2 regions of the Microbulbifer sp. JSM ZJ756 genome follow, and region 1 is predicted to be linked to the other one. Evidence: riboswitches for the same ligand, from Rfam matches in the RefSeq annotation. Region 1 holds a riboswitch; the other holds the start of a gene.
What was found. A riboswitch is a leader RNA that binds a small molecule or an ion and turns the genes downstream of it on or off. The one in region 1 is predicted to bind thiamine pyrophosphate.

Region 1 (5,687 bases):
CCCGCAAGACACTGCGAGCGAACCCTCCCTGTCAGAGATGACAGGCAAGGCGCTGGCGATGCTGGAGAGGGGCAAAGACGGTTACTTCCTGATGGTGGAGGGCGGTCGAATCGACCACGGCCACCACGCCGGCAGCGCCCACAACGCACTCACCGATGCGGTGGAATTCGCCCGGGCGGTGCGGGTGGCCATGGACAATACCGATCCGGAAGACACCCTGATAATCGTAACCGCCGACCACAGCCATGTATTCACCATGGCCGGCTACCCTACCCGCGGCAATCCCATCCTGGGCAAGGTGGTCGGCAATGACAGCCGCGGTGAACCGGAGTCGGAACCGAAACTGGCCGATGATGGCAAGCCCTACACCACCCTGGGCTATGCCAATGGACGCGGCTTTGCCGCGCTGGGGGATGAGACCGATGCGGATGTCCGCTACGGCCTGCCCGCCAGCAACGGGCGCAGGGACCTGGCCGAAGTGGACACCACTGCACCGGGCTTCCACCAGGAAGCACTGGTACCCACCGAAGCCGAGACCCACGGTGGCGAGGACGTGGGTATCTGGGCCCGCGGCCCCGGCGCGCACCTGCTGTCCGGTACCCGTGAGCAGAGCTATATCTTCCATGTAATGGCCCGGTCGGGTGGTTTGCTGGCCGATTGATCCGGCAACTTATAATAGAGGTAGAGGCCTCGCTAATAACTTTGTTAGCGAGGCTTACTATGAATGCTCCAGGGGTAAGAATAAGTTGTAAGCGCCGCCTGTAGACTGGATTGAAACTATCTCTGCGGGGAGGATTTATAAAAATAAAATTAGTTGATTATTAGCCGGCTGAAATAGATCTTATTTTAAATATTTTCCACATCCAAGCATTATTCACTCGATAGTAAATGTCATCTTTGATTTGATTTTAATCTGGCGTATTTTTTTATTGTTCTATATCGGCACGCAGGATAGTGTTTTCAGGCGCTTGATGAATTAGCGCTAAGTTCAATTGTAACTACTAATCAAGGACGAGCACCAAATGAAGTAGCGCATTACGGGCTTGCATATGGTTGACATCCCAGGGAGAAAATAATGCGTGAGCTAAATCTTCAGGAAATGAAAAATGTAAATGGTGGTTTTTATCAGGCTCTACTACCGGTGGCTGTTGGTTTCGCAACCAGGTTTGTGACGAGTAAGTTAGCGAAGCATTTCATTGGTAATTTTTCACTGTCCTACGGAACCTATCAGGCAGCAGTGGGCTTGGATTCCAGGGTTCGCTAAATCAAAGTAAACTAACAGGAGCTGCAGCCGGCTTGGTAGAAAAAAAACTTTAGCCATCCAGGCCGGCTTTAAAATCCTATTGTGTTTGACAATGAAAAAATATCGAAAGTGCCCTCAATGTAAAACATGCAGTATTGATGTTGGACTCTTGGAGGATGGTACCTACTGCGAAGCTTGTGGTTGTGCTGTTGTAACAAGCGTATTCTACTCATCTGCCCTGAGTATCAGCATGGCCCTTCTTATCTCCATATGCATGAACCAGGGCCAGGTTGCTGCAGGACTCTTAGTCTTGTTAGCCTTGGCTATCAGGGTTTTTTTCCTGGACAAAATCGATGCGCGGATTATGCCAATCAGTAAAATTTAGTATCGACAGGATATGGCTATCTGGTTTGTGAAGTCGAAAGCCATTCTGGGAACCCGTTCTGCATTTAACGGCCTAAGTCACAGGGTAAAACACCGCCAGCCACACCGTCTGGCAATCCGGGTCCGTCCAGCTGACCCGGTGGCGCATGCGGGCCGGAATATCCAGGTAATCCCCCTCGCCCAGCACCACCTCGCGGCCGTCGGCAAAGGCGATGTGCGCACTGCCCCGCAACACCATTACCCACTCACCCTCTTCCTGGTCGTACCACTCCCCGGGTGGGGTAACCTGGCCCCGGGAGACAATCCGCTCGATTCGCACCGGGCCGCTTGCCAGCACATCCTCAAACACCTCCGCGTCGAGCGCATCCGGTAGCTGCGTGAAAAAATTGCCGGGTTTCATGTGGGGCTCCAGGGTTTCAATGTGGTTTCCCGTCGAGTGCCAGCTGCCTGGCTGCAATGGTCAGCAGGGAAGCTACAGGCGCCCCGCCTAATTACTAACCAGCATAACTTCTGTTATGATCGCGCCCGCAACACCTTAGGGGTGGCTTCGGCCTGAGATGCGCGGTGATCGAAAGACACCACAGCGCGAACCCTTGAACCTGATCCGGTTAATACCGGCGTAGGAATAGGTAAGTCCAAGAATAGCCTCCTCACGTCGCAGCCCGGGTCTCTTTCACTTCAGCTTTTGCCGAGAGAGAACCATGAATCGCCCATCCAGAATAAGACCCATCGCCCTCTCAGTCGCAATGCCAGTCGCGCTGGCCGGCAGCCTGTCCGCCCTGCCAGCGGCCGCGACCGAATCCGGCACCCGGGACCTGGAAGAGGTCATCGTCACCAGCCAGCTGCGCGACACCAGCCAGCTCGACCTGGCGGCCAGTGCCAGTGTGCTGGACAGTGCCACCATCGGCGCCCGCGGCGCGGGCAACCTGGACCAGCTGCTCAACCTGGCCCCCAACGTCAACTTTGCCGCCGGCGCGTCCCGGGGCCGCTTTATCCAGATTCGCGGTATCGGAGAGCGCAGCCAGTTTATCGACCCGGTGAACCCGTCCGTGGGCCTGATTATCGACGGCATCGATTTTACCGGCCTGGGGCTGGCCGCCAGCACCCTGGATATGGGCCAGGTGGAGATCCTGCGCGGGCCGCAGGGCACGGTCTACGGCGCCAACGCCCTGGCCGGCCTGGTCACCATGACCAGCAATGCGCCCACAGACACGGCCATGGCAGAGGTCTCCGCAGAGGTGGCCGAATACAATGGCCGCACCCTGTCTGCGGTGGGCAGCGGTGCACTGACCGACAGGCTGAGCTATCGCCTGGCCGCCCGCAACCAGCAGTCGGACGGTTACATCGATAACGGCTACCTGGGCCGGGAAGACACCAACAATATCGATGAGTCGATCCTGCGCAGCAAGCTCCGCTACCAGGCCAGCGACGACCTGCAGCTGGATATCACCGCGCTCTATATCGACGTGGACAACGGCTACGACGCCTTCTCGCTGTACAACACCCGCGAGACCCTGTCGGACCAGCCCGGCTGGGACCGCCAGGAGACCCTGGCCGGTTCACTGGTTGCCCGCTGGTCCGGCAGTGACCTGTTTACCCTGGAGTCCACCGTCAGCGTGGCCAGCTCGGATACCGAGTACGGTTACGACGAAGACTGGACTTATGTGGGCTTCCACCCGTGGGAATACAGCTCCACCGACAATTACCTGCGCGACCGCAGCAACCTGAGTGCAGACTTGCGCCTGCTGTCCACCGAACAGACAGCACTGTTCAATGGCCGCAGCAGCTGGGTGGCCGGGATCTACCTGCGCGATGAAAGCGAGGACCTGCAGCGTAACCAGAGCTTTACCAGCCAATTTGAAACCGCCAACCAGGCCCTGTACGGGCAGTTGCGCACCAGCCTGGGCGAGACTCTCGCGCTGGTGACCGGCCTGCGCCTCGAGCAGCGGGATGCGGATTACACCGATTCACTGGCGGTTGATGCCGGCAATAACGACAACCTCTGGAGTGGGGATATCACCCTGGAATACCGCGGTATTGCCGATACCCTGGTCTATGGCACTGTCTCCCGTGGCTACAAGGCCGGCGGCGTCAACGGCCGGATCATTTCGGCCTCCGCCACCAACCCCGATATCGGCCGCGATGCCTTCGAGTTCGACACCGAGCAACTGCTCAACTACGAACTGGGGATCAAGGGCGCCTGGCTGGACAACCGTCTGCAGGCGCAACTGGCCGCTTTCTACCAGGATCGCAGTGACGTACAGGCCAAGCAGTCGGTGTTCGACCCCGCGGATTTCTCCTTCGACGATTTTCTTACCAACGCTGCTGGCGGGGCAACCACCGGCCTCGAAGTGGAACTGGATTACCGCGCTACAGAAGCCCTGCGCTTCTTTGCCTCGGCGGGCTGGCTGAACGCCGAGTTCGAGGGTTTCGAGAGCACGTCCCATGTGGATGCCCGGGATGACTACAATGGCCTGGCACTGGCGCCGGTAAACCTGGACGGGCGGGATGTGGCCCATGCGCCCAATTACCAGTTCTTCACCGGTACCGAACTGTCATTGACCGAAAACCTGCTGCTGCGGCTGGAGCTGGAGGGCAAAGACGCCTTCTATTTCTCCAACAGCCACAACGAGAAGTCCATCGCCTACGAACTCGTAAACGCGCGCCTGACCTATCGCGGCGATAGCTGGGAGGCCTCACTGTGGGGCCGCAACCTGGCGGACGAGGACTATTACACCCGGGGCTTCTACTTCAGCAACCAGTTCGGCAACAACCCGGCCAATGGCTATGCGCCGGAAGCCTACTACCAGTATGGCGAGCCACGGGTTGCGGGCATTTCCGGTACCTATACGTTTTAAGATTTACCCACCTTTTTTAAAGTTTACGGGCGGCCGCCGGCCGCTCACGATTGCGGATCATTCCTTCGGGGGCAGCTTATGAAAATTTCCGTCGAGATCAGCAAGTACCCGTTGAGAGACGAGTACATCCCCGCCATCCAGGACTTTATCGACCGGCTCAACCAGCACCCGGACCTGCGGGTTATCACCAACACCATGAGTACCCAGGTGTTCGGTGACTACGATCTGGTGATGGATACCCTGAAGCAGGAAATGCGCGCGTCCTACGAAAAATTCGGGCGCGCTATTTTTGTATGCAAGTTTATCGACGGCGACCTGGCTCCCACTGAGAAAATGGGTGAACGGGATGCCTGACCACGATATCAGCAGCGCCATTGCTGCCTCACTGGCGGCAATGTCCCTGTGGGAAATCGCCGCGGTGATACTGGCGCTGGCCTACCTGCTGCTGGCCATGCGGGAAAAAATCAGCTGCTGGTATGCCGCCTTTGCCAGCACAGCGATTTACCTGTTCCTGTTCTGGGATGTCAGCCTGTTGATGGAATCCGCGCTACAGGTCTTCTACCTGGTGATGGCTGTCTACGGCTGGTGGCAGTGGCAGCACCACCGCGATCGCCAGCAGGACCTGCACATCCACCGCTGGTCGCTGCGGCGCCACCTGCTGGCCATCGCGGCAGTGGGCGCCCTGACTCTGGTGTTCGGTTATACCCTGCAGGCCAACACCAGTGCCGCACTGCCCTACCTGGATTCCTTTACCACCTGGGGTGCGGTGCTCACCACCTTTATGGTGACCCGCAAGGTGCTGGAAAACTGGCTCTACTGGATCGTGGTGGATGGGGCCTCCATCTACCTGTACCTGGACCGGGAGCTGTACCTCACGGCGTTGCTGTTCCTGGTGTATGTAATCCTGGTGGTGATCGGCTTCTTCCAGTGGCTGGCGATTTACCGGCGGGAACAAACTACCGGCCGGCACGGCAAAGAGCAGGTGCAGGCCGCGCAGCCTGGCTTCAATCCTGTAATGCCCGAACGGTAAGGCGCCTCCGTGACCGAAAGCACCGGGCCATTGGCAGACGTTATCCCCGCTGACTGGGCACGCTGGAGCAGCGTCCCGCCCAGGGTGATCAGGCCGCTGGCGGGCGGCCTGACAAACCGCAGTTACCTGCTGGCGGCCGGCAATGACAGGCTGGTGTTGCGGAAAAACTCCC
Region 2 (5,687 bases), on a different contig from region 1:
CTTGTGATACAGCTCGCTGCCCATGTCCTTGAACTTGAGCGCCATTTCCTCCATGCCCTGTTCCGCCTCAAGCTTGCGGGAATAGTCCCGCACATCCTGGGAAATTTTCATGGAGCAGAACTTGGGACCACACATGGAACAGAAATGCGCCACCTTACCGGATTCCTTCGGCAAGGTTTCATCGTGGTAAGTGCGTGCACGCTCCGGATCCAGGCCCAGGTTGAACTGGTCTTCCCAGCGGAACTCGAAGCGGGCTTTGGACAATGCATCGTCGCGCTGCTGCGCGCGGGGGTGGCCCTTGGCCAGGTCCGCGGCGTGGGCGGCGATCTTGTAGGCCATCAGCCCCTCTTTTACGTCTTCCTTGTTGGGCAGGCCCAGGTGTTCCTTGGGCGTCACGTAACAGAGCATGGCGCAGCCGTAGGTACCGATCAGTGCAGCCCCGATACCGGAAGTGATATGGTCATAGCCCGGCGCGATATCAGTGGTCAGCGGACCGAGGGTATAGAACGGCGCGCCGTGGCAGTGCTTGAGCTGCTCATCCATGTTTTTGCGGATTTTGTGGATGGCCACGTGGCCCGGCCCCTCGATCATGGTCTGCACGTCGTGGCGCCAGGCAATTTCAGTCAGCTCACCCAGGGTGTGCAACTCACCGAACTGGGCCTCGTCATTGGCGTCGGCAATACAACCCGGACGCAGGCCATCGCCGAGGCTGAAGCTCACATCATAGGCTTTCATGATCTCGCAGATTTCCTCAAAGTGGGTGTAGAGGAAATTCTCCCGGTGGTGGGCCAGGCACCACTTGGCCATGATGGAGCCACCGCGGGACACGATGCCCGTGACGCGTTTTGCGGTAAGCGGCACATAGCGCAGCAGTACCCCGGCGTGAATGGTGAAGTAGTCCACCCCCTGCTCCGCCTGTTCCACCAGGGTATCGCGGAACACTTCCCAGTTCAGGTCTTCGGCAACCCCATTCACTTTTTCCAGGGCCTGGTAAATCGGTACCGTGCCGATGGGGACCGGTGAATTGCGCAGGATCCATTCGCGCGTCTCGTGGATATTCTGGCCCGTGGACAGGTCCATCACCGTATCCGCGCCCCAGCGCGTGGACCACACCAGTTTCTCCACCTCCTCCTCGATGGACGAGGTGACTGCGGAATTGCCGATATTTGCATTCACCTTGCACAGGAAATTGCGCCCGATGATCATCGGTTCCAGCTCCGGGTGATTGATATTGGCGGGGATGATCGCGCGCCCCTCCGCCACTTCACGGCGCACAAATTCCGGGGTGATCTGTTCCGGGATAAAAATGCCGTCGCGGGCTTTGCCGTAATCGGATTCCGCCAGCACTTCGCCGGCCGCGGCGCGGCCCATATTCTCGCGCACGGCAATAAACTCCATTTCCGGGGTAACAATGCCCTGGCGGGCATAGTGCATCTGGCTGACATTCTGCCCCGCCCGGGCGCGGCGCGGGGACGGCAGGTTGTCAAAGCGGATATGGTCCAGGCCCTGGTCGGCCATGCGCTGCTGGCTGTAGGCCGCCTGCCGGGTGGTCAGTACCTCGGTATCGCCGCGGGCCTCGATCCAGGCCTGGCGCAACCGGGGCAGGCCGTCGCGCACATTGGGCCGGTAGTCCGGATCGGAATACAGGCCGGCAGTATCATAAACCCGCAGTGGCGCGTTGGGCTCCAGTACCGGGTTGCTTTCGTCACCACCCACCACACTGTCGCCCAGGCAGATTTCGCGTACGCCAACACGGATATCGGCGCTGTCACCCTCCAGGTAGATCTTGCGGGAATTGGGAAAGGACTGGGCGGTAAGGTTGTCGAGGAAAACCCGGGCAGATTCGCGGCTTTCCGCGCGGGATTGTCCACTTTTTTTCGTGGAATCCCGTTCGCTGGACTCTCGGTTCGCGTCGACCGGCGTATCGGTTTCTTGAGACATGCTGACCCCTTTGTATTGCGCGGAAATGCGCAACGTGGCGCTTTTTCGCGGAGAGTGGCGCCCGAGCGCCCGGGGAAGAATCAGCAGAGAGGAAAGTCGTGTAATGACTTTTTCGGTAGCGGGGAATTTATGGTGAAAACCCCGCGCTCACATATGTAGCGACTTCAGATCTTGTTCCCTACGCGGGGGTTACCCCGATCAGGTTCAACGGATCTCGCAACAGCGATCTCAGCCCACAGGCACTCCGACAAGTTGTGCCGGAGTATAGTGGATGATCCGCGCCCTGGACAAGGCCGGCCAACAGTATTGTGAACCGGGGCCAAGAGAGGGTCAGATTACCAGGGATTTCTGGTAGCTCATCTCGCGAATGGCGTAGCGCACACCTTCGCGCCCTACCCCGCTCTCTTTCACCCCGCCAAAGGGGAAATGCTCCGCGCGGAAGCCCGGGCCGTCGTTTACAGCCAGCAGCCCTACATCGAGAGCGTTGAACAGCTGCTTGGCCAGGCCCAGGTCACGGGTGAAAACCCCGGCCTGCAGCCCAAAGGGACTGTCATTAACCAGCCTGATCACCTCGTCGATGCTGTCGAACGGGCGCAGCGGGATAACCGGCCCGAAGGTCTCGTCTGCCACCAGGGGCGCGTCGTCCGGGATCCTGTCGATAACCGTGGGCCACAACAGGTTGCCCTCGCGGCGATGCCCACACAGCACCCGCGCACCCCGGGTCACCGCATCCTCGACACGTCCGTGCACCTCGTCTGCGGCGGCAGTGTGGATCAGCGGGCCAACAAAAGTATCTTCCGCCATCGGGTCGCCGACTTCCAGGCGGGCGGTAGCATCCAGCAGCTTGCCGGTGAAAGCTTCGTAAACCTCGCGCTGCACAAACAGGCGCTTGGCCGCAGTGCAGCGCTGGCCGGCAGTGGCGAACCGCTGGTTGATGGCCGCGGATACCGCCGCATCCAGGTCGCCGTCCGCCATCACCACCAGAGGATCGTTGCCGCCCAGCTCGAGCAGCAGTTTCTTGTAACCGGCCGCTGCGGCAATGGCATTGGCCGCCGCCGTGCCGCCGGTAAAGTTGACTGCCTGCACCTGCGGGTGCGCCACGGCGTAGCTGGTGGCGGGAATATCCGGCACCAGCATCTGCAGTACGTTGCGATCCATACCGGCGCGATAGCAAAGCTCCACCAGGAATTCCGCCGAACGCTTGTTCTGCGGGCCTGGCTTGAACAGGATGGTGTTGCCCGCGGCAAATGCCGGACCGATCTTGTGTACAGCGATATTGATGGGGAAATTAAACGGAGTGATACACAGTACCGTGCCCAGCGGCTTCCACAACACCACGCCGATGCGCTCACGCTGCGGAGGGTAGGCATCGGAATCCAGTGCCTCGCCGTTTATGGCGCGCGCTTCCATGGCACTCGCCAGGGCTGTGTTGTACGCGCGCTCGATCTCCACCCGGCTGTCACTGATGGTCTTGCCGGTCTCGGCGGTAATTAGCCTGGCCAGGTGATCGGCGTGCTCACGGAGCAGGCCAGCAAGCCGCAACAGGATATCGGAACGCTCGAATGCTGGTGTGGCTGACTGTACCGCACGCCCCGCCACCAGTTGGCCAATAACTCGCTCGACATCGTCGCGGTCAGCAAAATCGTACTCTTCGATCAGCTCACCGTCGTAGGGATTGAGGATGCGATAATCGGCCATGGCGGCGCTCCAGTTAATTCACAATCAGTTGATAGATGATTCGCAGGCCGGCAACCAACAGTGCCAACCGCATCAGCCGGAAGAACAGCCTGCTGTCCAGGCGGTTGAGCATGGCGATGCCGATCCGGGTTCCCACCACCGCTGCCAAGGTCAACAGCAGTATCAGCCCCAGGTGATCGGAAAAGGCAAAGCCCAGGTAGATGAACGCGGGCACCTTGAGCGCATGGCACCAGGCCTGCATGACCGATTTATTCGCCACCACCTCTTTGGGCGAGAGGTCCCTGCGCACAAAAAAGGCCGCCAGCAATGGATCCACGGCGCCTGCCAGTATGCCCAGCGTCCCGGTTCCGATCCCGACCCAGAAATAATTGCGCGGGGCCAGGCGGATTTCCGGCAGTTTCTTCGGTTTCAATACGGTGTAAAAAATCAGGACGGCAAGTAGCGCCATCGGCAACTGCTGCCAGTCCAGGCTTGCCAGTCCCATGGTCATAACCGCCGCACCCAGGGTACAGCCGGCAAAAAAGGGCAGGCAGAACTCCCAGCGGATGTGCTCGCGCACATAGTAGATCCGCGCGAGATTATTCATCAGCTGTACCGCACCGTGAATCGGCACCAGCATCCGCAGCGGGATCGCCACATTGAGTGCGGCAAACATCAGCACACCACCGGCACCACCGGTAACCGCCGATATAAATGCACTGGCGACACAAACCGCCAGCAGCAGCCCCAGCGTCACCGCCGACAGGGAGGACAGCGACGATAGCGAGGACAAAAAGGAGAATTCGGCGAATTCCGGCACGGCACGGTCTCTACAGCAGCGCCGGGGCCCGGCATTGTTGAGTCTTATCGTGGGCGAACCCGTCGATGGCGAACCCGTCGATGGGCAGTCTAGCCGCAGCTACCAGCCAAACCCAGTAGTCACCGGACCACGACTGGTTAAATCAGGACATACTTGCAACACCGGCCAGACAATCCCTGTACGCCGGGGCCAGCCGCTGCCATGCATAGCCGGAAAAATCCGGTGACGGGCACAGTGCGGCACCGGCGGCCATACGGCCTATTTTATCGACTGCCTCGCGGACGTCCCGGTAGCGGCTGGTAACGGGGTAAAACTCGGGGTAGGCCTGCTCGTCCGGTACCAGGGGCGAGCACCCCAGCGCGCAGGCCTCCATCACTGCCAGCCCCTGGAACTCGTGGTGGGCGGTGGACAGGAATACATGGCTGCGCGCCAGGATCTCCAGGTACTGCCGCCGGCCGGGCAGGAATCCCACCCGCCCCAGCCGATGGGCAAACTCCCGCCGGATAGTGGCGAACTCCCCGGGACTGTTGCGAAAGGATTCCCCCAGCAGGTGCAGCCGGTAGTTCACCTGCCCCTCCTCCAGCCCTTGCAGTATCCCCAGCAGCCGCTCGCCGCCCTTGTCATATTCCCAGCGCGCCGCCCAGCAGACTTCCAGCGGGGCATCGCGGTCCGGACCGGTTGCCGTTGGGGCTGGCCCGGTGAAAAGCAAATCGTCGAGTGGCACCGGCAGTACCCGTGATTTCTGCTCGATCTCATCGCAAATAGCGGGCGGCACGTGATCGGGGAAGCGTTTCAGCAGCTGCCTGGCGCCGTCGAGGAGGGTGCTGCGATTGAATTCCGAGTTGAACAACAGCAGGTCGCCGGCAAGGGCGGTATAGATGTTGAGGAGCTGCGGCTCGACCGACTGGAACGCCCGATCGCTGCGAGGGTAGGCGAACTGGTTTTCGTGAAAATAAACTGCTGCGGGAATACCCGCCAGCGACGGTACCAGGCCGCGCAGCGTGGCCAGGTCAGTCATGGAAGTGGCCACTACCAGGTCATGGGGCTGCTGCAGAATCTTAGCAGCCTCTCCCCGCCCCCAACTGAGGCTGTTGCCGCGCACACGCCAGCTGAAATACCGCGGAGGCAGGGTGAGCACCGTCCAGTCCCACTCGGGTAATGCAGCGACCAGGCCCTTGCGCCAGCGGCGGTGGCTGCCGGCGTCGTAGGCGGACAACAGCAGGACTTTCATACCCCAGCCCCGCCCCGG

Region 2: it holds a riboswitch for thiamine pyrophosphate, as region 1 does, so the genes downstream of both, thiC (phosphomethylpyrimidine synthase ThiC) here and ACH6CX_RS08090 (TonB-dependent receptor) in region 1, are expected to answer to the same signal.

Annotation. Positions count from the first base shown of each region.
Region 1 is NZ_JBISER010000003.1:407,535-413,221, forward strand. It holds gene ACH6CX_RS08075 (alkaline phosphatase) at 1-661, shown strand, start outside; gene ACH6CX_RS08080 (hypothetical protein) at 1,076-1,264, shown strand; gene ACH6CX_RS08085 (cupin domain-containing protein) at 1,701-2,027, opposite strand; TPP riboswitch at 2,155-2,270, shown strand; gene ACH6CX_RS08090 (TonB-dependent receptor) at 2,329-4,485, shown strand; gene ACH6CX_RS08095 (hypothetical protein) at 4,564-4,839, shown strand; gene pnuC (nicotinamide riboside transporter PnuC) at 4,832-5,515, shown strand; gene ACH6CX_RS08105 (phosphotransferase) at 5,525-5,687, shown strand, end outside.
Region 2 is NZ_JBISER010000002.1:218,288-223,974, reverse strand. It holds gene thiC (phosphomethylpyrimidine synthase ThiC) at 1-1,941, opposite strand, end outside; TPP riboswitch at 2,100-2,198, opposite strand; gene safD (sulfoacetaldehyde dehydrogenase SafD) at 2,272-3,639, opposite strand; gene ACH6CX_RS04980 (sulfite exporter TauE/SafE family protein) at 3,653-4,438, opposite strand; gene ACH6CX_RS04975 (DUF3524 domain-containing protein) at 4,581-5,669, opposite strand.